DNA from 2 places in the Paraburkholderia sp. BR10141 genome. Region 2 is predicted to be linked to the other one. Evidence: predicted binding sites of a transcription regulator. Region 2 holds the regulator's gene; the other holds the start of a gene.
The links. Region 2 encodes LexA, which represses DNA repair genes until DNA is damaged. Its sites were predicted from a motif close to ACTGTATNNNNATACAGT; they were not measured.

Region 1: ACOJB8_RS10620 (PA0069 family radical SAM protein) is a predicted target of LexA. The motif match lies at 4,693-4,710, and genes of this name have one in related genera.

The regions. Positions count from the first base shown of each region.
Region 1 covers NZ_JBMIQH010000006.1:78,084-92,882, forward strand. The annotation lists gene ACOJB8_RS10600 (electron transfer flavoprotein subunit alpha/FixB family protein) at 1-681, shown strand, start outside; gene ACOJB8_RS10605 (acyl-CoA dehydrogenase) at 814-2,601, shown strand; gene ACOJB8_RS10610 (D-amino acid dehydrogenase) at 2,683-3,969, opposite strand; gene ACOJB8_RS10615 (Lrp/AsnC ligand binding domain-containing protein) at 4,146-4,634, shown strand; gene ACOJB8_RS10620 (PA0069 family radical SAM protein) at 4,746-5,900, shown strand; gene ACOJB8_RS10625 (NINE protein) at 5,917-6,423, opposite strand; gene ACOJB8_RS10630 (PQQ-dependent sugar dehydrogenase) at 6,528-7,688, opposite strand; gene rpsP (30S ribosomal protein S16) at 7,917-8,180, shown strand; gene rimM (ribosome maturation factor RimM) at 8,278-9,039, shown strand; gene trmD (tRNA (guanosine(37)-N1)-methyltransferase TrmD) at 9,105-9,872, shown strand; gene rplS (50S ribosomal protein L19) at 10,022-10,417, shown strand; gene ACOJB8_RS10655 (CoA pyrophosphatase) at 10,504-11,226, shown strand; gene ACOJB8_RS10660 (CobD/CbiB family protein) at 11,377-12,315, shown strand; gene ACOJB8_RS10665 (putative signal transducing protein) at 12,395-12,718, opposite strand; gene rsgA (ribosome small subunit-dependent GTPase A) at 12,742-13,683, opposite strand; gene ACOJB8_RS10675 (M48 family metallopeptidase) at 13,680-14,799, opposite strand, start outside.
Region 2 covers NZ_JBMIQH010000023.1:27,695-42,493, reverse strand. The annotation lists gene ACOJB8_RS27645 (sulfate/molybdate ABC transporter ATP-binding protein) at 1-668, opposite strand, end outside; gene cysW (sulfate ABC transporter permease subunit CysW) at 671-1,639, opposite strand; gene cysT (sulfate ABC transporter permease subunit CysT) at 1,636-2,535, opposite strand; gene ACOJB8_RS27630 (sulfate ABC transporter substrate-binding protein) at 2,685-3,743, opposite strand; gene lexA (transcriptional repressor LexA) at 4,037-4,687, shown strand; gene ACOJB8_RS27620 (hypothetical protein) at 4,752-5,129, shown strand; gene ACOJB8_RS27615 (DUF2939 domain-containing protein) at 5,226-5,909, shown strand; gene ACOJB8_RS27610 (universal stress protein) at 5,971-6,441, opposite strand; gene nodI (nodulation factor ABC transporter ATP-binding protein NodI) at 6,763-7,677, shown strand; gene ACOJB8_RS27600 (ABC transporter permease) at 7,722-8,558, shown strand; gene ACOJB8_RS27595 (hypothetical protein) at 8,577-8,999, opposite strand; gene ACOJB8_RS27590 (permease) at 9,104-10,165, opposite strand; gene ACOJB8_RS27585 (NADP(H)-dependent aldo-keto reductase) at 10,356-11,408, opposite strand; gene ACOJB8_RS27580 (hypothetical protein) at 11,592-11,834, shown strand; gene ACOJB8_RS27575 (hypothetical protein) at 11,961-12,233, opposite strand; gene dusA (tRNA dihydrouridine(20/20a) synthase DusA) at 12,652-13,653, shown strand; tRNA gene ACOJB8_RS27565 (tRNA-His) at 13,742-13,817, shown strand; gene ACOJB8_RS27560 (hypothetical protein) at 14,029-14,220, opposite strand; gene ACOJB8_RS27555 (hypothetical protein) at 14,480-14,701, opposite strand.

The DNA of each region.
Region 1 (14,799 bases), on a different contig from region 2:
CACATCCTGGCTCCGGCAACGGCAGCGGGCAAGAACGTCACGCCGCGCATCGCCGCGAAGCTCGACGTCGCGCAAATCAGCGACATCACCGCTGTGGATGCGCCGGACACGTTCGAGCGCCCGATCTACGCGGGCAATGCCATCGCGACGGTGCAATCGGTCGACCCGATCAAGGTCATCACCGTGCGTACGACGGCATTCGATGCAGTTGCAGCCGTTGGCGGCAGCGCAGCAGTCGAGAAGCTCGACGCGGCAGCGGACAGCGGCCTCACCCAGTTCGTCGGCCGTGAAGTGACGAAGCTCGACCGTCCGGAACTCACGAGCGCAAAGATCATCGTCTCGGGCGGCCGGGGTCTGGGCAGCGGCGAGAACTACACGAAGGTGCTGGAGCCGCTCGCGGACAAGCTCAACGCAGCACTTGGCGCATCGCGCGCAGCCGTCGACGCGGGCTATGTGCCGAACGACTATCAGGTCGGACAGACTGGCAAGATCGTCGCGCCGCAACTGTATGTGGCGGTCGGCATCTCGGGTGCGATCCAGCATCTGGCCGGCATGAAGGACTCGAAGGTCATCGTCGCGATCAACAAGGACGAAGAAGCACCGATCTTCAGCGTGGCCGATTACGGCCTCGTGGGCGACCTGTTCACGGTCGTGCCGGAACTCGTGAAGGAACTCGGCTGAATCCGGCCGGTGTATCGAACGACGAGCGCCGCGTATCATGATTGAACGCGTGGCGTGAGACGAAGCAACAAAGGGGCGCTGCGGCGCCCCTTTGTCATTTGAGGAACCGCATACCGACAGGAGGAGACTGAAATGTACCAGGCGCCCACGAGCGACATGCTGTTCGTCATGAAGGAACTGGCCGGCCTCGAAGAAATCGCCAGCTTACCGGGCGGCGAAGACGCCACGCCCGAAACGGTCGAAGCGGTGCTGCACGAAGCCGCTAAGCTGTGCGGCGAAGTGCTCGAGCCGCTGAACGCCGAAGGCGACCGCAATCCGAGCCGCTGGGAAAACGGCAACGTGCACGCCACGCCCGGTTTCAAGGCGGCATTCCGGCAATACGTGGAAGGCGGCTGGCAAGGCGTGCAGCATCCTCAGGAATACGAAGGACAAGGTTTGCCGAAGCTCGTCGGCACGCCGTGTGTGGAAATGCTCAACGCGGCGAACCTTTCGTTCGCGTTGTGTCCGCTGCTCACCGACGGCGCCATCGAAGCGCTCCTCACCGCCGGCAGCGAAGCGCAAAAGCAGCGCTTCGTGCCGAAGCTCATCTCCGGCGACTGGACCGGCACGATGAACCTCACCGAGCCGCAGGCGGGCTCCGATCTCGCCGCCGTGCGCACGCGCGCCGAGCCGCTAGGCGACGGCACGTACAAGGTGTTCGGCACGAAGATCTTCATCACGTGGGGCGAGCACGACATGGCGGAGAACATCGTCCATCTCGTGCTCGCGCGCACGCCCACGGCGCCCGAAGGCGTGAAGGGCATTTCGCTCTTCATCGTGCCGAAGTTCCTCGTCAACGAAGATGGCACGCTCGGCGCGCGCAACGATGTGCACTGCGTATCGATCGAACACAAGCTCGGCATCAAGGCGAGCCCGACCGCCGTGCTGCAGTTCGGCGACCATGGCGGCGCGATCGGCCAGTTGATCGGCGAAGAGAATCGCGGCCTCGAATACATGTTCATCATGATGAACGCCGCGCGTTTTGCGGTGGGCATGCAGGGCGTGGCCGTCTCCGACCGCGCGTACCAGAAGGCGCTCGCCTATGCGAAGGAGCGCGTGCAGAGCCGCCCGGTGGACGGTTCCGCGAAAGCCGCGGTGAGCATCATCCATCACCCCGACGTGCGCCGCATGCTCGCCACGATGCGTGCGCTCACCGAAGCCGCGCGTGCGCTCGCTTACGTGGCGGCCGGCGAGAGCGACCGCGCGCATGGCGACCCCGACGAGGCGGCCCGTGCGCGGCATCAGGCGCGCTACGAGTACCTCGTGCCGATCGTGAAGGGCTGGAGCACCGAACTCGCGCTGGAAGTGACGAGCCTCGGCGTGCAGGTGCATGGCGGCATGGGCTTCATCGAGGAGACGGGCGCGGCGCAGTTCTACCGTGACGCACGCATTCTGCCGATCTACGAGGGCACGACGGCGATCCAGGCGAACGATCTCATCGGACGCAAGACGCTGCGCGACGGCGGCGCGGCGGCAAAGGCGCTGCTTGCCGATATCGCGCAGACCGTCGACGCGCTGGCCGCACAACGAGGCGCGGCGTTCGAGTCGATGCGCAAGCATCTCGCGGCGGGTAAGGAGGCGCTGGCATCGGCCGTGGACTTCGTGCTCGCGAAGACGAAAAGCGATCCGAACGCGGTATTCGCGGGCAGCGTGCCGTATCTGAAGCTGGCGGGCATCGTGCTGGGCGGCTGGCAGATGGCGCGCGCCATGCTCGCCTCGCAACGTCTCATGCAGGAGGACCCGAAGTTTCATGGCGCGAAGATCGCCACGGCGCAGTTCTACGCGCAACACGTCTTGCCGCAGGCGGTGGCGCTCGAAGCGGCGATCGTCAGCGCAAACGGCAGCGAGGGCGTGCTGGCGCTAGCGGAGGATCAGTTCTGACGCAGCCGCGCGCTACTCACAGCGAGAAATGAAACACGGCGCCCTGGCGGCGCCGTGTTCGTTCACGCAGCGTGGCTGGCTTCAGGCATACGCCGGACGATGCGAGCCTTGCGTGTCGCCGAGATAGCGGTGCACCGAAAGATCGTCCGCGCGGATGGCGGGCTGCTTGCCCGAGATCAGGTCGGCGAGCAATTGGCCCGAACCGCACGACATCGTCCAGCCGAGCGTGCCGTGACCCGTGTTCAGGAACAGGTTCGAGATCGGCGTGCGGCCGACAACCGGCGTGCCGTCCGGCGTCATCGGGCGCAGGCCGGTCCAGAAGGTGGCCTTCGTCGTGTCGCCACCGCCCGGGAACAAGTCGTTGACGCACATTTCGAGCGTTTCACGACGCGCTTGCTTGAGCGTCTTGTCGAAGCCGACGATCTCGGCCATGCCGCCCACACGGATGCGGTCGTCAAAACGCGTGATCGCGATCTTGTAGGTTTCGTCGAGCACGGTCGAAACCGGCGCGGCACTCGCATTCACGATCGGCGCCGTGATCGAATAGCCCTTGAGCGGATAAACCGGAATCTTCACGAGGCCCGCGAGCATCTTCGTCGAGAAGGAGCCGAGCGCGACCACGAACGAATCGGCGCGCACCAACTCGCTGCCGCATTGCACGCCCGCGATACGGTCGCCCTGCATGGCGAGGCCGTCGATCGGCGTGTTGTAGCGGAATTTCACACCCAGTTGTTCGGCCATGGCGGCGAGGCGCGTGGTGAACATCTGGCAGTCGCCGGTTTCGTCGCCGGGCAGACGCAGGCCGCCGGTGAGCTTGCCCGACACCGCGGCGAGCGCCGGTTCTGCGCGGCCGAGTTCGGCTGCGGTGAGCAGTTCGTACGGAACGTTCGCGTCCTTGAGCACGGCGATGTCCTTCGCTGCGCCTTCGAACTGCTGCTGCGTGCGGAACACCTGAAGCGTGCCGCCCGTGCGGCCTTCATACTGAATGCCCGTGTCGGCGCGCAACGCCTGCAGGCAGTCGCGGCTGTATTCCGCGAGACGCACCATGCGGCCTTTGTTGAGCGCGTAGCGTTCAGCCGTGCAGTTCTGCAGCATCTGCCACATCCACTGCAGCTGGAACTTCGTGCCGTCCAGACGAATGGCGAGCGGCGCGTGCTTCTCGAACATCCACTTGATCGCCTTGAGCGGCACGCCCGGCGCGGCCCACGGTGCGGCGTAGCCCGGCGAGATCTGTCCGGCATTGGCAAAACTGGTTTCGAGCGCGGGACCGGCCTCGCGGTCGATCACCGTGACTTCGTGGCCCGCGCGGGCGAGATACCAGGCGCTGGCCACACCGACCACACCACTGCCCAACACGACGACTCGCATAGCTGCTCCATATAGTTTCGTTGAGCTACGCCGCGTTGCCGGGCCCTTGGAAGCCGTCTTTTGGCACCGATAGGGAAGAAGGCATGAAAATCCGGGTGTAGCCAGTATTTGTAGCTATGCTATTGTTGTATGTCCAGGTTTTGTTATCGTATTTTTCAGATTTTCGGGAATAAATCATGAGAACGCAGCGCCAGCCGGTCCGCGCGCTCGACCGGCTCGATCACCGCATCCTGAAGCTGCTCCAGGAGGACGGCCGCATGGCGATGAAGGACCTCGCGGAGCAGGTCGGGCTCTCGGTCACACCGTGCATCGAGCGCGTCAAGCGCATGGAGCGCGATGGCGTGATCACGGGTTACTTCGCGCGTGTGAATCCCTCTGTGCTGGGTGCGGCGCTGCTCGTGTTCGTGGAGATCACGCTCGATCACAAGAGCGGCAACATGTTCGATCAGTTCCGCCGCGAGGTGCAGAAGATTCCCGAAGTGCTCGAATGCCATCTCGTCTCGGGCGACTTCGACTATCTCATCAAGGCGCGCATCGGCGAGATGGCCGACTACCGCAAGCTGCTCGGCGACATCCTGCTGCAACTGCCGGGCGCCGTGCAGTCGAAGAGCTACGTGGTGATGGAAGAGATCAAGGAGACGCTGACCATCGCCGTGGGGGAATGAACGGGTAACAGCGGGCTGAAGGCGGCCCCGTTTTTAGGACTCGACAACGCGGATCGATACTGTATATTTATACAGTATCGATCCGCGCTTTCATGTCCATTTTCTCTACCCGTGACTGATTCCCATCACCCCGATCCCGACGCCTGGTATCCCGTTGCACCGCCCACCGCGCGCAAGGGGCGCGGGGCGGTCACGAACCTGCAAGGGCGCTACGAAGTCGACCAGCGCGAAGCGTTCGACGACGGCTGGCAGCCCACGGGTGTCGGCGGGGAGCGCGATGGTGATGGCGATGAAACCGGCGAGCCCAGGCTGCGCACCGAAGTCTTCGAGGAGCGCGCGAAGAGCATCCTCACACGCAACCAGTCGCCGGACATTCCATTCAACGTCTCGCTCAATCCGTATCGCGGCTGCGAGCACGGCTGTATCTATTGCTTTGCGCGGCCTACGCACAGTTATCTCGGCCTCTCGCCGGGGCTCGATTTCGAGAGCCGAATCTACGCCAAGGTCAATACGGCGGAGTTGCTCGCGCGGGAAATCGCCAAGCCGTCGTACGAGCCCGAACCGATTGCGCTGGGCGTGAATACCGACGCCTGGCAACCGGTGGAGCGCGACCTGCGCATCACACGCCGCGTGGTCGAAGTGCTGGCGGAACGGCAGCATCCGTTCGCGGCCATCACGAAATCCTCGCTGATCGAGCGCGATCTCGACCTGCTCGCGCCGATGGCCGCGCGCCAGCAGTTCATGGCGGCAATCACGATCACCACGCTCGACGCCGATATCGCCCGCTCGCTCGAACCGCGTGCGGCGACACCCGCGCGCCGGCTGCGTACCATCCGCACGCTCGCCGAAGCCGGTGTGCCGGTCGGCGTGAGCATCGCACCCGTGATTCCGTTCGTGACCGAGCCCGACATGGAGCGCGTGCTCGAAGCCTGCGCCGAGGCCGGTGCGACAAGCGCGAGTTACATCGTGCTGCGTTTGCCATGGGAGGTCGCGCCGCTGTTCCAGGACTGGCTGGCGGCGCACTTCCCGCAGCGCGCCGAGCGCGTGATGAGCCGCGTGCGCGACATGCGCGGCGGCAAAGACTACGAATCGGCGTTTTCGCAGCGCATGAAGGGAACGGGGCTGTGGGCCGACCTGCTCAAGCAGCGCTTTCATCATGCCGTGCGGCGCCTCGGGCTCAACGAGCGGCGCCACGGCATTCTGGACATGTCGGCGTTCGTGCAGTCGAAGACCGTGCGCGAGAAGCCTCAGCTCGACCTGTTCTGAGCCGTTACTGCGCGATTTACTGCGAGAGCGCCTTCGCGGCCTCGACCTGCGACTCGAAGTACGTTTGAAACGAGAGTGCGAGTCCCGTCATCAGCAGGAACGCGCCAATCAGCAGCGAGAAGATCACGACGAAAATCACCGTCCAGCCCGAGCGGCTCGTGCGGCCTTTCTCCACGAACGCGGCGTTGAACTGCGCGTCCCATTTGGCGTCGGGGCGAAGTCCGTAGACGATTGCCGCCAGAAATGCCGAGAGGACCGACACCGCGCCGATCACGGCGAGCACCCAGCCGGGAATCGAGGCGCGCTCGGTGGCGACGAGCAGCATCACGCCCGGAATGCCGAGGAGCGTGCCCAACAAATGCGCCCAGCCCCACACGTCGCGCGGGCCATACAGGTAGAAGCGGTGGGCGCCGAGACTGCCAAACAGGAAGGCGAGGGCGGCGGTGAGCGTCTTGGAGCGAAAGCGTGCGAGGTTCTTGTCGTTGGGCATGGGCTCGGGCGAAACGTGGGCGTCGGCCGCCATGAGCGCATTACGTCGAACGCGCACGGGCCGCCGGGCATTGTATGCCGCACGACGCGCTTGCAGCACAAGCGCACGCTTATGCCCGGCACCATGGTCTGCCCGCGTCACGGTTTCGTGTAGGTCACGCGATAAATCGCGCCCGCATAGTCGTCGCTGACGAGGAGCGATCCGTCGGGCAGCGGCAGCACGTCGGCGGGGCGGCCCCATTGGGTCTCGTCTGAATTGAGCCAGCCCTGCGCGAACACTTCCTGGCGTGCGTTCGTGCCGTCCGGGTTGGCGATCACGCGCACCACGCGATAGCCGACCTTCTTGCTGCGGTTCCACGAGCCGTGCTCGGCGATGAAAATGCTGTTCTTATAGTCGGCCGGGAACATCGAACCGGTATAGAAGCGCATGCCAAGCGACGCCACGTGCGCGCCGAGCTTGAGGACGGGGGGCGTGAAGCCGCTGCACGGATGGCCTGCGCCGAACTCGGGGTCGGCGACATTGCCGCCGTGGCAATAGGGAAAGCCGAAGTCCTCGCCCACGTGCGCGAGGCGGTTGAGCTTGTCGTCGGGGATGTCGTCGCCGAGCATGTCCCGGCCGTTGTCGGTGAACCAGAGCTCATGCGTCTGCGGATGCCACGCGAAGCCGACCGTGTTGCGCACGCCGCGGGCGATGGTCTCGTAGTGCGAGCCGTCGGGCTCCATGCGCCCGATCATCGCGAAATGCACGCGCTGCGGGTCGCTGGCCGGCAGACAGACGTTGCACGGCGCGCCTTGCGGCACGTAGAGCTTGCCGTCGGGGCCGAAGGCGATGAACTTCCAGCCGTGGTGGCGCTCGGCGGGCAGCGAATCCGTGACGACGACGGCTTTGGGCGGATCGTCGAGATGACGGTCGATGTCGTCGAGCCGCACGATAGACGACACCGCTGAAACGTACAATGCGCCGTTGCGCCAGGCCACGCCCACCGGCATCGTCAGTCCCGAGGCCACGATATGGCGCTTGATGGCTTTGCCGTCCTTGAGTTCGAGCGCGTAGACGTCGCCGTCCGTACTCCCCACATACAGGAGGGTGCCGTTGCCTGACAGCGTCATTTGGCGCGCACCGGGCAAGTCGGCGGACAGCACCTCGATGTGGAAGCCCGGCGGCAGCTTGATGCGCTCGATGGGAAGCGCCGCTTGAGCGAACGGCGCCGCGAGCAGGGCGGCGGCAAAGGCGAGACACGCCGCTGCAAAGCGTCGGGCCGACTCGCGAGACACCGGAAAAAAGGAGCTGCCACCCACGCCGCCGCCACAAACGCGACGCGGCCATTGCACGAGTCGTCTGAAAGTCGCCACAATTCGCTCCAGGGCCCGCCCATCGTGGGCATGAGCCGCAGTTTGACCGCTTTGTCTCGCCGCTTTCCGCGCGCCGGCGTGCAATTTCCCGTTAAGTGTTTGTTATGCCTCCGGTTTCGGGCTATAATCGCATGTTTCAGTAGTCCCGAACCCCCGGTTTTCAAGGATTTTCGTATGGTCATCATCCGTCTGGCACGCGGCGGCTCGAAGAAGCGCCCGTTCTACAACATCGTCGCAACCGACTCGCGCAACCGTCGCGACGGCCGTTTCATCGAGCGCGTGGGCTTCTACAACCCGGTCGCTACCAAGGGTGAAACGCTGCGTATCGCTCAAGATCGCGTGACGTACTGGAAGGAAAACGGCGCGCAAATGTCGCCGGCCGTCGAGCGCCTCGTGAAGGAAGCGCAAAAGACCGCCGCCGCTGCGCCGGCTGCTTAAGTCTTTAAGCGTCTTTTCAGTCTGTTGTCCGTGTTTCACCCGTGTACGCGCTGCATGATCCGCGTATGCAATATCAAGCTGGTCGCAAGGGGTGCCGATGTCCGCGCATGACGCCAAATCTGCCGTAGAGGCGAACGACGCGTCGGAAAGCGGGGCGCCCGAAGTTGCAGCCAGCGGCGCCGGCAAGGCTGCCGCCCGCGGCGCGCCGTCGTTTGGTGCGTTCGTGCGCAAGCCTGCGCGCGAGAGCGCCGCGAAAGCTGTGCCCGCAACCGGGACAGCCGGTGGCCTGCGCGCCGAAACCGAGGCGAGTTGGCCTGCCGACGCCGTTGAAGTCGGCGCCGTGATCGACGCCTACGGCCTCAAGGGCTGGCTGAAGATCGCGCCGCACGCGCAGGATAGCCAGGCGCTGCTTTCCGCTAAACGCTGGTGGCTCCTCAAGGGCCGCGAGGGTCAGGCGCATCGCGAGCGTCATTGCGCGGTGCGCGTGAGCGCCAAGGTTCATGGTGACAGCGTCGTTGGCCAGCTTTCGGGCGTGGCCGACCGCGATGCCGCGCTGCTGTTGCGCGGCGCGCGCGTGTACGTGAGCCGGGCCGAATTCCCGGCGCCCGCAGCCGATGAATATTACTGGGTCGACCTGATCGGCCTCGATGTCGCCAATGAGGCGGGCGTCGAGCTCGGCAAGGTTGCCGACCTGATCGACAATGGCGCGCAATCGGTGTTGCGTGTCACGTATGCGTCCACGGACAAGGATGGCAAGCCGGCCACCGGCGAGCGCCTGATCCCGTTTGTAGGCGTGTTCGTGAAGACGGTGGACCTGGCGGCGAAGCGTATCGTCGTCGACTGGGAAGCCGACTACTAAGCAGCGGCAACGCTGTGGCAACCCCGCCGCGCGCCTTGATTCAATTTCGCTGAACGGAGAGAGCGATGCAGTTCGATGTCGTCACGCTCTTTCCCGAGATGTTCCGCGCGCTGACCGACTGGGGCATTACCAGCCGGGCGGCGAAGCAGCAGCGTTACACGTTGCGCACGTGGAATCCGCGTGATTTCACGACCGACAACTACCGTACGATCGACGATCGCCCCTACGGCGGCGGGCCCGGCATGGTCATGCTGGCCAGGCCGCTCGAAGCGGCGATCGACGCGGCAAAGGCCGCGCAGGCGCAAGCCGGCGTGAGCGCCCCGCGTGTGCTGCTGATGTCGCCGCAAGGCAAACCGCTCACGCACGAACGCGTCATGCAGTTCGCGCAGGAGCCGGGTCTCGTGATGTTGTGCGGCCGCTATGAAGCGATCGACCAGCGTCTCGTCGACCGCTGCGTGGACGAAGAAGTGAGCCTCGGCGACTTCGTGCTCTCGGGGGGTGAATTGCCCGCGATGGCCTTGATGGACGCCGTGGTGCGCAACCTGCCGGGCGTGCTGGGCGATGCGCTTTCGGCGGTGCAGGACAGCTTCGTCGACGGTTTGCTCGACTGTCCGCATTACACGCGCCCCGAGGAATACGACGGTGTGCGCGTGCCCGATGTGCTGCTTGGCGGCCATCATGCGGAAATCGAGCAATGGCGTCGCCGCGAGGCGTTGCGCAACACGTGGAACAAGCGGCCCGATCTGATCGCGCGGGCCAGAAAGAACAAGATGTTGAGCCGGGCCGACGAGGCGTGGCTCGCTAGTCTCGCGAAGGGCTCGAACGAAGCGTAAGGCTTCGGGCGTGCGCGACAAGGGGCGCAAAAGGCGGTGCCGCTTCATGCGTGAACGGCGCCAGTTGTGAATCCATCCTCTATCGGGGCCGTAGTGCAGCAACCCTGCACAGGTACGAACGCCGACAAGATGGCATACGGAGTCAATCCATGAATCTGATTGAAAAACTCGAGCAGGAAGAAATCCAGCGCGTGCTGGGCGAGAAGACCATCCCCGAATTCGCCCCCGGCGATACGGTGATCGTCAACGTGAACGTGGTTGAAGGTAACCGCAAGCGCGTTCAGGCATACGAAGGCGTCGTGATCGCGAAGCGTAACCGCGGCCTGAACTCGTCGTTCATCGTGCGCAAGATCTCGTCGGGCGAAGGCGTCGAGCGTACGTTCCAGACGTACTCGCCGCTGCTGGCCAGCATCGTGGTGAAGCGTCGCGGCGACGTGCGTCGCGCGAAGCTGTACTACCTGCGCAACCTGTCGGGCAAGAAGGCACGTATCAAGGAAAAGCTGGTGTCGAAAGACCGCGCAGCTGCTCCGGCCGAACAGGCGTAAAAGCTGTAAGAAAGAAGCACCCTCCGGGGTGCTTTTTTCTTTTTGGCCGCAAAATAATCTCGTGTACGTGTAATCCGGGACGCCCGTTGATCCGCCCAGTATTTGAACCCGAAAGCCTGCCGATCGAATCGACGGGCGCGAGCCTTCCGCAGGTCGCCGCGGAACGCCTGACCGCCGCCGGCTTGCGCACGCGCTTCGAGCAGCGCCTGCCGTGGGACCCCGAACCCCAGGAAGCCCGTCTGTTCGAGATGCGCGATCCACGCGAGGCCGCCGTGCTCATGCCCATTGCCATGCGCCCGGGCGGCCTGACCGTGCTGCTCACCCAGCGCGCCGACAACCTCAGCAATCACGCGGGCCAGGTGAGCTTTCCCGGCGGCAGCCGCGAACCTTCCGACCCCACCCCCATCGCCGCCGCGCTGCGCGAGGCGCACGAGGAAGTGAACCTCGACCCCGCGCGCGTCGAGGTGCTCGGCGCATTGCCCGACTACCTCACCGGCACCGGCTTCAGGGTCACGCCCGTGGTCGGTCTCGTGCACGAGCCGTTCAGTCTCGCGGCGGACTCGCTCGAAGTGGCAAGCATCTTCGAAGTGCCGCTCAGCTTTCTCATGAACCCGGTGCATCACCAGGTGCGCGTGCTCCGCTGGGAAGGCGGCGAGCGGCGCTTTTATGCGATGCCGTATCCGGACCGCAATTCGCCGGACCTCGACGTGCCCGAACCCGTCGTCGCTTCCGGTGTCGGCTCCTCGCACTTCATCTGGGGGGCGACGGCCGGTATGCTGCGCAACTTCTACCGTTTCCTGCTCGCGTAACACGTCTGGCGGCGCGTGCAAGCGTCGCTGCGCACTGTTGCGAGTTTGCCGCCCGAATTGCCGGCGATGGTCAGGCACATCTGGCCCTGTGATATCGTTGCAACACTTTCATAAAACCCCTTTCGCAACCCGATCTGCACGGCGCGTCGCATGACCTTCTTTTCCGTATTGCTGGCTCTCGTCATCGAACAGGTGCGGGCGCTGTCGCCCAATAATCCGGTCATGGCGCTCGTGCGCCTCAATGCGGAGTGGGCCGCTCACGGCTTCGACGCCGGCAAGCAGAAGCATGGCCTCCTCGCGTGGCTCGTGGTCGTGCTGCCGTGGACGCTCGCCACGGCGCTCGTCTACTACGTGCTGTACCACATCAGCTTCGTGCTGGCGTTCCTGTGGAACGTGGTGGTTGTGTACTTCACGCTCGGTTTTCGCCAGTTCAGCCACTATTTCACCGACATCCATCTCGCGCTGAACAACGACGACGTGCCGCGCGCGCGTGAAATCCTCCAGGAATGGACCGGCATCGACGCCGTGGACATGCCCGTGAGCGAGATCGTGCGCCACACGCTGATTCACGCGGTGATCGCCTCGCATCGGCACGTGTTCGGCGTGTTCTTCTGGTTTCTCGTGCCGATCGGACCCGCGGGCGCCGTGTTGTACCGCATCGCCGAATATCTCGCGCGCGAGTGGGCACGTCCGGCCGAGGACCGCACCGAGGCGTTCTCGAACTTCGCGCAGCATGTGTTCTTCGTGATCGACTGGGTGCCTGCGCGGCTCACGTCGCTCGGCTTCGCGATCGTCGGCAACTTCGAGGACGCGATCTACGCCTGGCGCAACCACACGAACCAGTGGCCCGACACCAACGAAGGCGTGCTGCTCGCCACTGGCAGCGGCGCGCTGGGCGCGCGCCTGTCAGGCCCGCTCGCCGAGCAGTCCAGCGTCGATGTGCTCGCGCAGCCGGGCGAGGGCGGTCCGTACACGGTGGGCGACGACTGCACGCCGCGTACGCTGCAATCGGCCGTGGGCCTCGTATGGCGCGCCGTGATCCTGTGGATGATCCTGCTGCTCATGCTGACGATTGCCGTCTGGCTCTGAGCGCCCGACGCTGAGTCGCAGAAATGCAAATGGGCCGCTTCCAGCGGCCCATTTTCGTCTGGATCAGCAACTCACGCCGTTACTCGTCGCGCACGTCGCGATCGCGTCCGCAATTCCAGCACACGGTGAACTGCGCCTCGAGCACCTCGCCGCAGCGCGCACAGCGCCACTTGGGCGAGCCCGGCGGCGGCCCGTTCACGGCTTCGTCAATCAGACGCCGGGCGAGCTTCTCGTCGCGCTCGTCGACGAGCCACAGTTCGGGCGCGCACTGCTCGGCCGGAATCTCGCCCATCGCGCCGCTCAGGTAGCGGTTGTGCAGCTCGCAGGGGACGCCCGCCGTCGCCAGGATGTTCATCCAGTGCTGGGCGATCAGCAGATTCGGCGCGCGCACGAGCTTGAGCATAGGCGTTGGGGGCAGGCGGCGCGTCAGCGCACGATCTGGCTGATCTCGTGGATGAGCTGCGCGTAGAGCGCCTGGCGCTCGGGCGCGATGCGGCCGTCGTCCACGGCTTCCAGAATCGCGCAGCCCGGCTCGTGCAGGTGATGGCAGTTATAGAAGCGGCAATGCGCGAGCAGCGGCCGGAACTCGGGGAACGCACGCTCCAGCTTGCCTTCGGTGAGGTGATAGAGGCCGAACTCCTGGAAGCCCGGCGAGTCGATCAACGCGCCGCCCTCGGGCAGCGTGTAGAGCCGCGTGAACGTCGTGGTGTGACGGCCGCTGTTGAGCGCCGTCGAGATCTCGCGCGTGGCCGCTTCGGCGTCGGGGATCAGCAGGTTCACGAGCGTCGACTTGCCCATGCCCGACTGGCCGAGCAGGATCGTCTGATGGCCGTGGAGATGCTCGGCCAGCACCGCGTGTGCTTGCTCGGGGCGGCCCTTCACCGAAACCTCCAGCACCGTATAGCCCAGCGCGCGATAGCGTTCGAGGCGCTGGCGCGCGAGCGGCAGCGCGGGCTCTACGTCGATCTTGTTGAGCACGATGAGCGGCTTGAGGTCGTTGGCCTCGGCGGCCACGAGCGCGCGCCCGAGCAGGTCCTCGCTGAAGTGCGGCTCGGTGGCGAGCACGATCAGCAACTGGTCGAGGTTCGCCGCGAAGAGCTTCGACTTGAACTGGTCGGAGCGATAGAGCAGGTTGCGCCGCTCGCCGATCGCGACGATCACGCCCTGGTCGGCGGAAGTCGACTGATACTCGACGCGGTCGCCCACCGCAACCTCGCTCTTCTTGCCGCGCGGGAAGCATTGCAGGTGCGCGCCGCCGCCGTCGGGCGCGACGAGATAATGGCGCCCATGGGCGGCGATCACCACGCCGTGCAGCGTGGCGCCTGCAGCTTTTGCGTTGCCGGCGGCTTTGGATGCGCGCCGGTTCATGCGTGCGCGAGCAGTCGGTCGATCCGCTGCGAAGCCGGCGGATGCGAGTAGTAGAACGCGGTATAGAGCGGGTCGGGCGTGAGCGTCGACGCGTTGTCCTCGTAGAGTTTCACGAGCGCGTTGACGAGATGCTGCGCGTCCGTTTGCGTGGCGGCGAAGGCGTCGGCCTCGAACTCGTGCTTGCGCGAGGAGAGGCTGCCAAGCGGCGTAACGAAGAACAGGAACACGGGCACGGCGAGGAAGAACAGCACGAGCGCGAGCCCTTCATTGCCGCCGAGCAGCGACGGCCGCACGCCGAGCCCCTCGTAGAACCAGACGCGCTGCGAGAGCCAGCCGAGCAGGGCGAGCAGCGCGAGGCTGATCGCAAACGTGACGACCATGCGCTTGATCACGTGACGGCGCTTGAAGTGACCGAGTTCGTGCGCAAGCACGGCCTCGATCTCGCTGCCGGACAGGCGCGCGAGCAGCGTGTCGAAGAACACGATGCGCTTGGATGCGCCAAAGCCCGTGAAATAGGCGTTGCCGTGCGCGGAACGGCGGCTGCCGTCCATCACGAACAGGCCCTTGGCCGCGAAGCCGCAGCGCTGCATGAGCGCCTCGATGCGTGAGCGCAGCGCTTCGTCGCGCAGCGGTTCGAACTTGTTGAAGAGCGGCGCGATGAAGGTGGGGTAGAGCACCAGCACGAGCATCTGGAAGGCGACCCATACGGCCCACGTCCAGAGCCACCAGAGGCTGCCCGCCTGCTTCATGAGCCAGAGCACGACGAAGAGCAGTGGAATGCCGAACGCGGCGCCGATCAGGAGCCCCTTGATGCGGTCCATGATGAAGATGCGCTTCGTCATGCGATTGAAGCCGAAGCGCTCCTCGACCACGAACTGGCGGTAGTAGTCGAGCGGCAGCTCGACCAGGCCGGAGATGGCGAGCACGGCCCCGACCAGCGCGATCTGGCCCACATATTCGCGCCCGATCGCGTCCGAGATGCCGAGATCGAGCGCCTGCACGCCGCCGAGCAGCGTGAGCGCGATCAGCACCACGGCGCTGAGCACGATCTCGATCATGCCGAGGCGCGTGCGCGCGACCGTGTAGTCGGCGGCGCGCTGGTGCGCGGCGAGCGGG
Region 2 (14,799 bases):
TCCTGCGGGCTGCCGACCTGCTCCACGTGCCCATGATTCATCACGACGATGCGATCGGCCACCTCGAGCGCTTCCTCCTGGTCGTGCGTGACGAAGATCGTCGAGATATGCAGGTCGTCGTGCAGGCGGCGCAGCCACGAGCGCAACTCCTTGCGAACCTTGGCGTCGAGCGCGCCGAACGGTTCGTCGAGCAGCAGCACCTTCGGCTCGACGGCGAGCGCGCGCGCAAGCGCGATGCGCTGACGCTGGCCGCCCGACAGCTCGGACGGATAGCGCTGCGCGAGCCAGTCGAGCTGCACGAGCTTGAGCAGTTCATGCACCTTCTCGCGAATCACGGCCTCCGAGGGCCGCTCGCTGCGCGGCTTCACGCGCAGCCCGAACGCCACGTTCTCGAACACCGTCATGTGGCGGAACAGTGCGTAATGCTGGAACACGAAGCCCACCTGGCGCTCGCGCGCGCCCACCTCGCCCACGTCCTGGCCTTGCAGCACGACCTGGCCCGCGTCGGCGTATTCGAGGCCCGCAATGACGCGCAGGAGCGTGGTCTTGCCACAACCGGAAGGTCCGAGCAGCGCAACCAGCTCGCCCGGCGGAAAGTCGAGCGAGACGTTGTCGAGGGCGGTGAAGTCGCCGAAGCGCTTGTGCAGATTGCTGACGGTGATGCCCATGTTTACTGCTCCCCTACTTGAATCGGTTGGCGCACGGCGCGAGGCGCTGCGTGTTGTGAAACATGTTGCACGGCCACGGGTTGCGGGCCGGCGTAGGCGGGAATCTCGTCCGCGCCGCGCAGTTCCGCCGAAAGGCGGCGCTCCGCGAGCAGCTTCAGGCCAAGCGTGACGAGCGCGAGCAACGCGAGCAGCGATGCCACGGCGAACGCCGCCGCGAAGTTGTACTCGTTGTAAAGAATCTCGACGTGCAGCGGCATCGTGTCGGTCTGGCCGCGAATATGACCCGACACCACCGACACCGCGCCGAACTCGCCCATGGCGCGCGCGTTGCAGAGAATCACGCCGTACAGCAGACCCCAGCGGATATTGGGCAGCGTCACGCGGCGGAACATCTGCCAGCCCGAGGCGCCCAGCACGTGGGCGGCCTCTTCTTCGTCGTTGCCCTGCGCCTGCATCAGCGGAATCAGCTCGCGCGCGACGAACGGGAACGTCACGAAGATGGTGGCGAGCACGATACCCGGCACCGCGAAGATGATCTGCACGTTGCGGTCTTCGAGCCACGGCCCGAGCCAGCCCTGCGCGCCGAACAGCAGCACGTAGATGAGACCTGAAATCACGGGCGAAACTGAAAACGGCAGGTCGATCAGCGTGGTGAGCAGCGCCTTGCCGCGAAACTCGAACTTCGCGATCGCCCACGACGCCGCGAGGCCGAAGCCCAGATTCAACGGCACCGCGATCGCCGCGGTGATGAGCGTGAGCTTGATCGCGGAGAGCGCGTCGGGATCGACGAGCGACGTGAAGTAGAAGCCGATACCCTTCGACAGCGCCTGCCAGAACACCGCGACGAGCGGCACCACGAGAAACAGCGCGAGAAACGCGAGCGCGATGCCGGTCAGCAGCCAGCGCACCCACGGTGATTCGGTGACCGGGTCCGGCCGGCGCGTACTTCGTTGTTGCGGCAGCGTGCTCATTGCGCACCTCCCGCGACGGTTGCGCCCACCACGGCACTCGGCGCGCTGCCGGCCGTTACACCCCGGCTCGTGCGGCGCTGCAAATACCACTGCAGCGAGTTGATGAGCAGCAGCATGACGAACGAGACGCAGAGCATCATCACGGCAAGCGCCGTTGCGCCCGCATAGTCGTACTGCTCGAGCTTGGTGATGATGAGCAGCGACGTAATCTCCGACTTCATCGGCACGTTGCCGGCGATGAAGATGACCGAGCCGTACTCGCCCAGCGCACGCGCGAACGCGAGCGCGAAACCCGTGAGAAGCGCCGGCAGCACCGCGGGCAGCACGACACGGCGGAACGTGAGCCAGCGCGAGGCGCCGAGGCACGCAGCGGCCTCTTCCTGTTCGCGCTCGAAGTCCTCGAGCACCGGCTGCACCGTGCGCACGACGAACGGCAAGCCGATGAAGGTCAGCGCCACGAGCACGCCGAGCGGCGTGAAGGCGATCTTCAGACCGAGCGGCTGCAGGAACTGGCCGATCCAGCCATTGCCGGCATACACGGCGGCGAGCGAAATGCCCGCCACGGAAGTCGGGAGCGCGAACGGCAGATCGACGAGCGCATCGATCACCCGTTTGAACGGAAACCTATAGCGCACGAGCACCCACGCCAGCAGGAAGCCGAATACCGCGTTGATCAGCGCCCCGCCGAGCGCGGCGGTGAACGTGAGCCGGTACGACGCGATCACGCGCGGCGACCACACGGCGCGCACGAACTGGCTCCAGTCGAGTGTCGCCGTCTTGAGAAAGGTGGCGGCAAGCGGAATGAGCACCACGAGGCTCAGATAGGCCACCGTGATGCCAAGCGTCAAACCGAAGCCAGGCAGCGCACTGGGCTTGCGCAATCGAAACGTTGTCATGCTCATCGTCCAGACATGGGTTGCGCGATTCGTGCGTTGCAGATTCGCGCCGAAAAGCGCGCCCGTAGGCGCGCTTCGTTGTTATGCGGTCACGTCGTTATGCGGACCGCTTACTGCTTGACCGCCTGCTGCTTGACTGCTCGACAGCTTTACTGCGGCTGATAGATCGAATCGAACACGCCGCCATCCGCGAAATGCGTCTTCTGCGCGTTGGGCCAGCCGCCGAACGTGTCGTCGACCGTGTAGAGCTTGAGCTTCGGAAACTTCGCCGTGAGCGCCGCCGGGACCTTGTCCGAACGCGGACGGTAGAAGTTCTTCGCGGCGATCTCCTGGCCCTCTTCGCTATAGAGGAACTGCAGGTAGGCTTCGGCCTCCTTGCGCGTGCCCTTCTTGTCGACGACCTTGTCCACCACGGCAACCGGCGGCTCAGCCAGAATGCTCACCGAAGGCACCACGATCTCGAACTTGTCCGGGCCGAACTCCTTGAGCGAGAGAAATGCTTCGTTTTCCCATGCGATCAGCACATCGCCGATGCCGCGCTGCACGAAGCTCGTCGTGGCTCCCCGCGCGCCCGAGTCGAGCACGCCCGCGTTCTTGTAGAGCTTCGTGACAAAGTCCTTCGCCTTCTGCTCGTTGCCGCCCGGCTGGTGCAGCGCATACGCCCACGCCGCGAGATAGTTCCAGCGCGCGCCGCCCGAGGTTTTCGGATTCGGCGTGACGATCGAGACACCCGGCTTGGTCAGATCGTCCCAGTCCTTGATGTGCCTGGGGTTGCCCTTGCGCACGAGGAACACGATGGTCGACGTGTATGGCGAGGCGTTGTCGGGCAGGCGCTTTTGCCAGTCCTTCGCGACGATGCCCTTGTTGGCGAGCGCGTCGATGTCCCATGCCAGCGCGAGCGTCGCGACGTCGGCCTGCAGACCGTCGAGCACCGAGCGCGCCTGTGCGCCCGAGCCGCCATGCGACTGTTTGATGGTGAGCGTTTCGCCCGTCTTCGCCTTCCACTGCTTGATGAAGGCTTCGTTGATGTCCTGGTACAGCTCGCGCGTCGGATCGTAGGAGACGTTGAGCAGCGATGTATCCGCGTGAGCGGCCAGCGGCACCATAGCCGCCATCGCCGTGACGCCGACGAGCGGCGCAACGCCGATGACCAGTTTTGCCGCCAGTGTTTTCAGCCAGCCCGCGCGCCCCGTATGTGTCGTGCCCATCTATCTGTTCTCCGTTCTCGTGTGTGCTCGTTTGCGCTCATTGATGAAACTGCAGCTAACGATGGAGGCCAGTCTAGCGATCCCCTTACATTATTAAAAATGATGTTTTCTTATTTTTTAATACGCAAAAGTGGTAAGGACAGAGGAAGTCGCTGTTGGAGCGCGGTTTCATCCGCGCAAACACGGGAAAACGGCCTGATGGCAACGTTCAGTCGATGAACTTCAAGTAACACTTGAAAAGTGGCGAGTACTGTATAAAAATACAGTTACCTGTTCAAACATACAGTGGCGCCATGACCAAACTCACCGCACGACAGCAGCAGGTTTTCGATCTGGTTCGCCGGGCCATCGAGCGCACGGGCTTTCCGCCCACGCGCGCCGAGATCGCGGCGGAACTCGGCTTCAGCTCCGCCAACTCCGCGGAGGAGCATCTGCGTGCGCTGGCGCGCAAGGGCGTGATCGAACTGGCTGCGGGCGCCTCGCGCGGCATCCGCCTCGTGCCGGGGCCCGACGACCTGCCACACCAGTTCACGCTCCCGCACCCGAGCATCATGCAACTCTCGCTGCCGCTCGTCGGCCGCGTCGCTGCGGGTAGCCCGATCCTCGCGCAGGAGCACATCTCGCAGAACTACATGTGCGACCCGGCGCTCTTCTCGAGCCGCCCCGACTACCTGTTGAAGGTGCGCGGCCTTTCCATGCGCGACGCCGGCATCCTCGACGGCGACCTGCTCGCCGTGCAGAAAAAGGCCGAAGCGAAAGACGGCCAGATCATCGTGGCGCGCCTCGGCGACGACGTGACCGTCAAGCGCCTGAAGCGCCGTCCGAACGGGCTCGAGCTGATCGCCGAGAACCCCGATTACGACAATATTTTCGTGGAGGCCGGCAGCGCGGAATTCGCGCTCGAAGGCATCGCGGTCGGGCTGATCCGCCCCACCGAATTCTAAGGAATCCGTCTGAGCGCGGTTTGCACATTGTTTGCGCACCATCTGCGCATACCTGGAGAGAGTCATGGAACGTCTTGCCCGCCTGCTGCCCTTCCGCCAATTCGGCCGCCTTCGCCATCTCCGTGGAATCGCCTCGTGCGCGGTCCGCGAAGTCCGCGATTCGGCTGCCGCACTGAGCGGCTCGCTCTTCGAAGACTCGCCTGAGATGGTAGCGGCCAGCGCAGCCGACCTGCCCGTGCTGCCCTCGGCACAGCCGGCGTTTGCGCGCGTGTCGCTCAACAGCACGCTCAACACCGAACAGCCCATGCGCCGCGCGCCCGTGCGCGTCTATCAGGGTCCGTCGCGGCTCATCCTAGTCGGCACGGTCGACGCGGTTTGCCGCGCAATCGACCGCTGCATCGCCGAGCAGCACAGCGACCTGCCCGCGGCACTCGCGAAGTAAGCAGCAACGCTGCCCAAATGTGAGAAGAGGTTACGGGCGGGATCGTTTGGCCCGGTTTGCGGTCAACACCGTGTTTAAACGATTTGCCCTATGCCGATGACGGAATCTCTCTCTACCCCGCGCAAGACCCAAGGCTGGAAAAAGCCCGTTGCGATCACGGTCGCCGTCGCAATGGTCGTTGCCGCGATCGGCTACGCCTATGCGTCGCCCTATATCGCGGTGAAACACATGAAAGCCGCGGCCGACGCGCGTGACGCCGTCGCGCTCAACGAATACGTCGATTACCCTGCGCTGCGCCTGAGCCTGAAACAGCAGGTGGGCGAGATGCTGCACCGGCGCGTCGAGGGGCAGCACAGCAGCAATCCGTTGCTGATCCTCGGCGCCGTAATTGGCGCGGCACTGATTAGTCCGCTCGTGGATGCCTACGCCACACCGGAAGGCGTGGCCGCCCTGCTCGATGGCATGCCGCCGACGGGCAAGCCCGGCGACCGGCCACACGCGCCGCCGCCAGCGGAATCCGGCGCGCCATCCGCGCAATCGGCAGAGCCGCCGCAATCGGCACCCGCCTCCGCCGCGCCACCGGCCCCGGCCGTATCCGGCACCCCCGCGCCCGAGGCGCGGCCGGTGACCACGGCGGGCTATCGCGGCCTCAATGAGTTCGCGCTCACGTGGGACCGCGGCAGTACGGGCGAGCACTACGCCGCCATTCTGCAGCGTCACGGGCTCTTCTCGTGGAAGCTCTCGGCGGTCGAGCTAAGCGAAGGAAACGTCTCGAACTGAGACAGATCGGCAGTGGCAGCGCTAACAGGCCGGTTCCAGTCGAGCCGGCCCGCTTGATCCCCTACGCGGCGGCTTGCTGCTGCTTTTCCTCAGCCGCCGACGAACACGCCACGAGAATGCTGCACGAAACGCGGTCGAGCAGCGGCGTGTTGCCGGCGCCCATCCACCAACGCGAGAGCCCTGTGCGGCAGCGGTGGCCCACCACCACGAGGTCGGCATTCAGCTCGTTGGCCAGATTCGCGATTTCGTCGATCGGATGACCGAACGCGAAATGCCCCTGAGCGCGCACGCCGCGCTCAGTTAGCCAGTCCACGCCTTCCTGAAGAATCTCGCGCGCCGTTTCCTCGAAGCGGCCGCAGGCCACGTCGGTCAACAGGCCGGCGCTCTGGGCGATCGTCGAACGCATGTCGACGACCGAGAGCAAGTGCGTCTCGGCCTGCAGATCGAGTGCAAGATCGGCGCCGCACCGCAGCGCCTTGCGGCCTTCGCGCGAGCCGTCGTAACAGAGCAGAATTTTTTTATAGCTCGCCATGATCGCTTCTCCCCGCCCGCGTGATTTGCAGGCTGTGCGATTCTCATGATGGTGCGCCGCAATTCCACACGCAAGGGCTGGAAAACGCCAGGTGTGCATCGAAAAACGCCAGGCACGTCCCAATCGGCGCACGCATCTTGCACAGTGCTGGATGCTTGCCGCGACATGCATTTACCTCGTGCGTCGTCAAAACACTTGTGAGCGACGCCCGACCCGCCACGCAGCAATGCACTAAAATGGGCCGCCTCGTTTCGTGCGATTTTTCGTTCGGTACTTCGAGCGACTCGCGCGATGCCCGATCGACTCACGTTCAACCGGTCCATGCCCGCACCCGCCATCGAATTCGAGCAGGTCATCAAACATTATGGAGACAGGACGGTCGTCAACGGCCTGTCGTTCGACGTCGTTCCCGGCGAGTGCTTCGGACTGCTCGGCCCGAACGGCGCGGGAAAAACCACGACACTGCGCATGCTGCTCGGCATCGTTTCGCCCGATGCGGGTCGCATCAGCCTGTGCGGCGAGCCGGTGCCGGCGCGCGCGCGCCACGCCCGCCAGCGCGTGGGGGTGGTGCCGCAGTTCGACAATCTCGACCCCGACTTCACCGTGCGCGAGAACCTGCTCGTGTTCGGCCGCTACTTCGGCTTGTCCGCGCGCGAAACGCGCGAGCTCGTCGCGCCATTGCTCGAATTCGCGCGCCTCGAAAGCAAGGCCGACGCACGCGTGGGCGAACTCTCAGGCGGCATGCGCCGACGTCTCACACTCGCGCGCGCGCTCGTGAACGACCCGGACGTGCTTGTGATGGACGAGCCCACTACGGGCCTCGATCCACAGGCACGGCATCTGATCTGGGAGCGGCTGCGCTCGCTGCTCGCGCGCGGCAAAACGATTCTCCTCACCACGCATTTCATGGAGGAGGCCGAACGGCTTTGCAATCGGGTCTGCGTGATCGAGGAAGGCCGCAAGATCGCCGAGGGCGCACCCAAGGCGCTGATCGAATCGGAGATCGGCTGCGATGTGATCGAGGTGTACGGACCGGACCCGGTCGCGTTGCGCGATGAACTTGCGGCCGACGCGAAGCGCACCGAGATCAGCGGCGAGACGCTGTTCTGTTATGTCGACGACCCTGCGCCTGTCCATGCGAAGCTGCGCCATCGCTCTGATTTGCGCTATCTGCACCGGCCCGCGAATCTCGAAGACGTGTTCCTGCGGCTCACGGGCCGCGAGATGCAGGATTAACGGCGGCAGGATCAACGCCCCGCGTACGAATCGCCAAGGACACCATGCAGACACGCACCAACAACCCGACGCCCTCGCGCCCCGAACATGCGAGCGTGCGCGAGCCGCGCGCCGCGCTGCCTTCGAACGCGACGCACTGGATGGCCGTGTGGCGGCGCAACTATCTGGTCTGGCGCAAGCTCGCCCTCGCGTCGATGTTCGGCAATCTCGCCGATCCGATGATCTATCTCTTCGGTCTGGGCTTCGGGCTCGGGCTGATGGTCGGGCACGTCGACGGCGTCTCGTACATCGCGTTTCTCGCGGCAGGCACGGTGTCGTCTTCGGTGATGATGTCGGCGAGCTTCGAGTCGATGTACTCGGGCTTCTCGCGCATGCACGTGCAGCGCACTTGGGAAGCGATCATGCACACGCCGCTCACGCTCGGCGACGTGGTGCTCGGCGAGGTGATGTGGGCCGCGAGCAAGTCGATGCTATCGGGCGTTGCGATCATGGTGGTGGCGGGCCTGCTCGGCTACGCGAGCTTTCCTTCCATGCTGCTCGCGCTGCCCGTGATCGCGCTCGCGGGCCTCGCCTTCGCGAGCTGCGCGATGATCGTCACCGCGCTCGCACCGTCCTACGACTTCTTCATGTTCTATCAGACGCTCGTGCTCACGCCGATGCTGCTGCTCTCCGGCGTGTTCTTTCCGATCGCGCAACTGCCCGCCGCCGCGCAGCACATCACGTTGATGCTACCGCTCGCGCATGCCGTTGCGTTGATCCGCCCCGCCATGCTCGACCGGCCTGTCGAGCAGGCCGGCCTGCACCTGCTCGTGCTCGCGATCTACGTAGTAGTGCCGTTCGCGATCGCATCCGTGCTGTTCCGCCGGCGCATGATGCGCTGACACCCCATAGCGCGGCGTTCAGTCCTCGTCGTCGCCCCAGGGAATATCGACGTCCGAAATAAACGCGACCGTCGCGAACGGGCCGCCTTCCTGGCGGCCGACCTTGCCGTCGGCGCGATGCCATTCCACGCGGAACATCGTCGATTGGGTCTGGGCGAGCAAGCGCACCGTGCGGATCTCTTCGGGATCCGACTCCTCCACCGGGCCATCGAGCGAGACCAGCAGCGACTGCGGCCAGAGACCGTCGGCCGGGTCGTAGATGCGATCGCCGTCGGGGATCGAGGTATCCGCCTCGACGCCGATGGTGGCCGAAGCCTCGACGATCATCTTGCCGAGCGCACGAAGCACCGCCGTGGCGCGTGCCGAATTGGCCTGGCGAATGGCGAGATCGCCGCGCGTGAGCGCCTGCTCGAGTTTCGGATTGGTTTTTTGCTTTGCCATGCTGGTTTTCGGGCCGCGGCCCGCTCCGTGGCGGACGGCGAACCGCCCGCGTATTACAAGAATGCCAACGCTGAACGCATGGCGCCTGCCTCGTCCCGGCGTCCCTAGAAGCCTAGCGCCACCGCCGCGAGCCCGGCGGCGATGCCGAAGAACACCACCGTCGTGCCCACGACCGCGAGCATGCGCGGCCGGAACGAGCCCGCCAGCATCGCGAACGACGGCACGCTCACGGGCGGCAGCGTCATCAGCAGCGCGCCCGCGGGACCCACACCCATGCCGAGCGCCAGCATCGCCTGGATGATCGGCACCTCGCCGGCCGTGGGGATCACGAACAGCATGCCGACCACGGCGAACGTGACGATCCAGCCAAGGCCGCTCGTGACTTCCGGGCCGATATGCGGGAACAGCCATGCGCGAGCGGCGCCAAGCAACAGCACCAGCACGATGTATTCCGGCACCAGCCGCACGGCCATGCGCGCAAAGATGCGCGCCCAGCGCACGAAGACGTTGCCGCCTTCGGCCTGCTGCTGGGCGAGTTGCGCGAGGCGATCGTCGGCGGCACGCGATTCCTCGGGCGTCACGAGCCGGTTGCAGACCCAGCCGAGGCCGAACACCATCAGCAGGCCCAGCGTGAGACGCAGCGCACTCCACTGCCAGCCGAGCACGAAGCCCATGAACACGAGCGTCGCGGGATTGAGCACGGAGTTGCCGAGCCAGAACGCAATCGCGCCACCAGCCGACGCATTGCGCGCGCGCAGGCCCACGACCACGGGCGCGGCGCAGCAGGTGCACATCATGCCGGGCACGGCGAGCAGGCCGCCCGCCGCGACGCTGCCGAAGCCGCGTCGGCCAAGCACGCGCGCGACCCATTGCACGGGCAGGAGCGCCTGCACGCCGGAACCGAGCAGCAGGCCGAGCACCATGGCCTGCCAGATCGCCTTGCCATAGGCGTAGGCGTAATCGAGCGCGGCGGAGAACGAGGGATCGGGGGCGGTGGCCGCGCCGCCCATCAGGATCGATTTGCCGATGGAGTGCGTCTCCTCGGCGGTAAATGCGCGGTGATAGTACGGGAACCACTTCACGTAGAAGAGGCCGGCCACCGCCAGCAAAATAAAAATGGGCCAGCCGTAAGACGGGGGCGATTGCGCTGGACGTGCGCTCGTCATTGTAAAAATTCTCCGGGATTGAGCGTATGAACGGCCGACGGGGCGCCGTCACGCGAGGCGTGATGGCGCCCCGGCGGCGCATGCTGGATCGTAGTGTATGCCTTGCGAATCGCCAACGCCTTTGCTGCGTTGGCGCCTCACGCGACGCCGCGCGGCCCGGTGAGGGACAGCGCGGTTTGCCGCTTTCCCTTTAAGGGGCCGGATTCGGCTGCTGCTCGTGCAGCGCGTCGATCTGCGCGAGCACTTCGGGGGTGAGCTTGACGTCGGCGCTGGCGATGTTTTCCTTCAACTGCTCGAGCGAGGTCGCGCCGATCAGATTGCTGGTGAGGAACGGCCGGCTGTTGACGAACGCGAGCGCGAACTGCGCAGGCGTGTAGCCATGGGCGCGGGCGAGTTCCACGTAACGCGTCGTTGCGGCCACCGATTCCGGCTTGCTGTAGCGCTTGAAGCGCTCGAACCGCGTGATGCGCGCGCCTTCGGGACGCGCCCCGCCCTCGTACTTGCCCGAAAGCCAGCCGAACGCGAGCGGCGAATACGCGAGCAGGCCCACGGCTTCGCGGTGCGCGAATTCGGACAGGCCGCTCTCGAACGTCCGGTTGAGCAGGCTGTACGGATTCTGGATGCTGACGATGCGCGGCAGCCCGAGCTTTTCGGCGGCGCGCAGGAACTGCGCGACGCCCCACGGCGTTTCGTTCGACACGCCGATATGGCGGATCTTGCCCGCCTTCACGAAATCGGCGAGCACGCTGAGCGTTTCCTCGATCGGCACCGTGTATGCATCGTCGAGATACGGGTACATGCTGCGGCCGAACGTCATCGTGCTGCGATCGGGCCAGTGCAGCTGATACAGGTCGACGTAGTCCGTCTGCAGGCGCTTCAGGCTGCCGTCGAGCGCTTCTGTCAGGTTCTTGCGGTCGAACTGGTTCTGCGGCCCGCGAATGTGCTGCGGATTGTGCGGCTGGCGCGCCGGGCCTGCAATCTTGGTGGCGAGCACGATACGCTCGCGCGCCGCGCGATGCTGCGCGAGCCACGTTCCGATGAAGCGCTCGGTCTGTCCCTGTGTCTCCGGGCGCGGCGGCACGGGGTACATTTCAGCGGCGTCGATCAGCGTGACGCCCTGGTCGAGCGCGTAGTCGATCTGCGCATGCGCCTCGCGCTCCGTGTTCTGCTCGCCCCACGTCATCGTGCCGAGCCCGATCAGGCTCACCTTGACGTCGGTCTCGCCGAGTGTGCGGTATTCCATGGAAACGTTGTCCATCAGTTCGGTTGGGGAGCGCCGAAACTACCACGACGCGGGAAATTTTTCAGGAGTTGCAGAATACGACCGCATGCTTCCGCAAGTGGCGCAATGCGCCGCGGCGGTCGCGGCGCCGCTCGGCGACAGACGTGCCAGAATCCGCACGTGCGCCTACGAGGAGAAATCGGCATGGAAAACCGACGCAGCTACGAATATATGGGTTTCGACATGACAGCCGGCGTGGACGGCGATCACGAAGCCGGTTTTTACGTCTCGACGCAGATCATCCAGAGCCTCACAGACGCCGAAAACGCCAACGTGCCGGTCGACGGCATCGCCGCTGGCCGCTTTCCGACCCAGGACAACGCCTTCGACGCGGCCTTCGATCGCATTCGCGAAGCGATCGACAAGCGCCTGCGCGCCGCTTCCTGAGCGGCGCACGGGAAAGAAACAGAACGGCCGCAGAAAAGCAAAAAGCCGGACGTCGCAACGACATCCGGCTTTCAGGCCGCCCGACTCACGGGCGGCTCAGCAACGAATCGGAAACTTCGGCGCGACTTACTGGCCGAAGAAAACCGATTGCGGGCCCGTGGCCTTTGCGTGGCTGCCCGACTGCGAAGCCGAGCCGGCGACACCGCCGTAAGCCGTTTGGGCGCCTTGTTCCTGGACGCGTTCGGCGGCCACGGTCTGGACGCTCTGGCCACGCTGCGAAGCGGGCGCGCCGACGTCCGGGCGATAGAACGGTGCCGGGCCGTAGCCGCTGGCGAACGCCGGAGCGGCAACAGAAGCGGTAGCTGCGACCAGCAGCGCTGCGATGAGTTTGGTCTTCATGGTGGACTCCAATATCAGGTTCAGTTGCGGATCGGGAAGGCGCCGCGCCTGGGAGGTCAGTGCCCACGAGCTGCGTCAACGAAACTCAGTGTATACACCTACTATCGGAAAATAATCGCGATAATCCGAATTTACTATTCTCCGTTCCACAACAATCCTGTCAGGCAGATCTGACGGGGCTGAGCGCCGAACAGACCCTAAAAGTGCTCTCAAAAAAATTTGCGCGACGCAGCAAATTGCGGACGGATTACATAACGCAGATAGGGTTTTTCGTCCGAAAATGGCCATCGGGCGCACATCCTGCTTAGGTATCCGGCAAATTGGCGCAGTGCGCAAAGGGTACGAAGAGCCAGGCCCGCATGCGTTAAAATGCAAGGTTGATCCCACGTCAGCCGTTACTTCCCGGTTTCCCATCGCCATGTCCGCCACCCGTCAAGCCAGCCCCCGCCGCGTTTCTGTCGCGCCGATGATGGACTGGACCGATCGCCACTGCCGTTCGCTGCATCGCTTCATCTCCCGGCACACGTGGCTGTATACGGAGATGGTGACGACGGGCGCCCTCATCCACGGCGACGTGCCGCGCCATCTCGCGTTCACGCCGGCCGAGGCGCCGGTCGCGCTTCAGCTGGGCGGCAGCGAACCCGACGACCTCGCGCGCGCCGCGAAGCTCGGCGAACAGTGGGGCTACGACGAGATCAACCTGAACTGCGGCTGCCCGTCCGAGCGCGTGCAGCGCGGCGCGTTCGGCGCATGCCTGATGAACGAACCGCAACTGGTGGCGGACTGCGTGAAGGCGATGCGCGATGTCGTATCCGTACCCGTTACGGTCAAGCACCGCATCGGCGTGGATACGGTCGAGGACTATACGTTCGTGCGCGACTTCGTCGGCACGATTGCCGAAGCGGGCTGTGAGGTTTTCATCGTGCACGCGCGCAACGCGATCCTGAAGGGCTTGAGCCCGAAGGAAAACCGCGAGATCCCGCCGCTCAAGTACGACTACGCATACCAGCTCAAGCGCGACTTCCCGCAGCTCGAAATCATCATCAACGGCGGCATCAAGACGCTCGACGAAGTCGAGCAGCATCTACAGCACGTCGATGGCGTGATGCTCGGCCGCGAGGCGTACCACAACCCCTACGTGCTCGCCGACGTCGATGCGCGCTTCTATGGCTCGACCGATGCTGCGCTTACGCGCGAGGAAGTGGAAGCGAAGCTCATCGAGTACTGCGCGAGCGAAATCGCACGCGGCACTTACCTGGGCGCGATCGTGCGCCATGCGCTGGGCCTCTACCGCGGCGTGGCCGGCGCGCGCGGCTGGCGCCGCATCCTCTCGGACAGCCGCAAGCTCGCGAAGGCAGATCTCGCGATCTTCGACGAGGCCCGCGAATATCTGCGCGTTCCGGACGAAATTCTTGAATAAAGGGCTAGGCAAGGCAACTTTAGTATGTATATAATCTTGCTTCTTGATTGACGCCGCTTTCGAAGCAGCGCTAGTTGAGAAAACAGCGGTGGCTGTAGCTCAGTTGGTAGAGTCCAGGATTGTGATTCCTGTCGTCGTGGGTTCGAGTCCCATCAGCCACCCCAAAGAATTCAAGCACTTAGCCCAGTTCGATGAACTGGGCTTTTTGCTTTCTGGAATCCGTTTAAGCGCCGGTGCAAGCAATTCAAGTCGAAGCGACGCGAGCGGTTGGTCGCGAAAGCGATCCCGCATGCGACGCTGCAATCTTTTGAGTGTGCGCGTAGCTGGCCTGGGTCGTCAGCCTGAGCCCGGCATGAAACACCTTCGAACCGTCGCCTAAGTAATGCCGTTTGCCCGCTCTTTCGCAGCAACGAATTGGCGATGGGTAGCGACCTCGCGCGCGATCAGGGCGCGTATCAAATCGTCGTTTGGGTTTTCGAGGATCAGCGGCGGCAGATCACGCGCCAATCCTTCGCGTGCCGCAACCCAAGCCTCGTAGGCAGTTGTGAGCTCGTCAACTTTGTCCAAAGTCTGTCCCCGACGACTGGCAATGATTCTCCCGAACCATTGCACCGATTTCGCTTGCTGCGCGCTCGCATGGGCGCGAGCGGGAGCAAGTTAATCACACATTTGCGTCGGAAACGACCAAGGATTTTCGAGGCAGCGTTCAGTACATTCGTGCGCTGCCGGATCCCTGCCAGACAACAGCAGAGAGATGGCCAAGTACGACGACGAGATCAATCAAATCAATACGCAGCGCAGTGATTGCGTAACCTGACACGCAGCATTAGTCGAGGTCAATCATTTGCAAAGCTTGCAGCTTCCCGATTGCTGTTGCCTCTTCGTAGGTACCGCGATGCATCAAACGACCACTAGACAACGGGACACTGCCAGCCCAGACAGTATCGTCCATTGCGATGGCCCACCGCGGACCGAATTCTCCGTTGCCAACATCAAACGGCGTGAAATCGACGATGTATCCCTTGTAGCGAATGACGTGATTGTTCATTGGCTCTCCTCCCGGTTGCAATCTAACACCGGCGCCGAGGGTGAATTTTTAGAGATCGTTAAGTGAATGTGGACGCGCCACGGAAATCGTTAACGGCC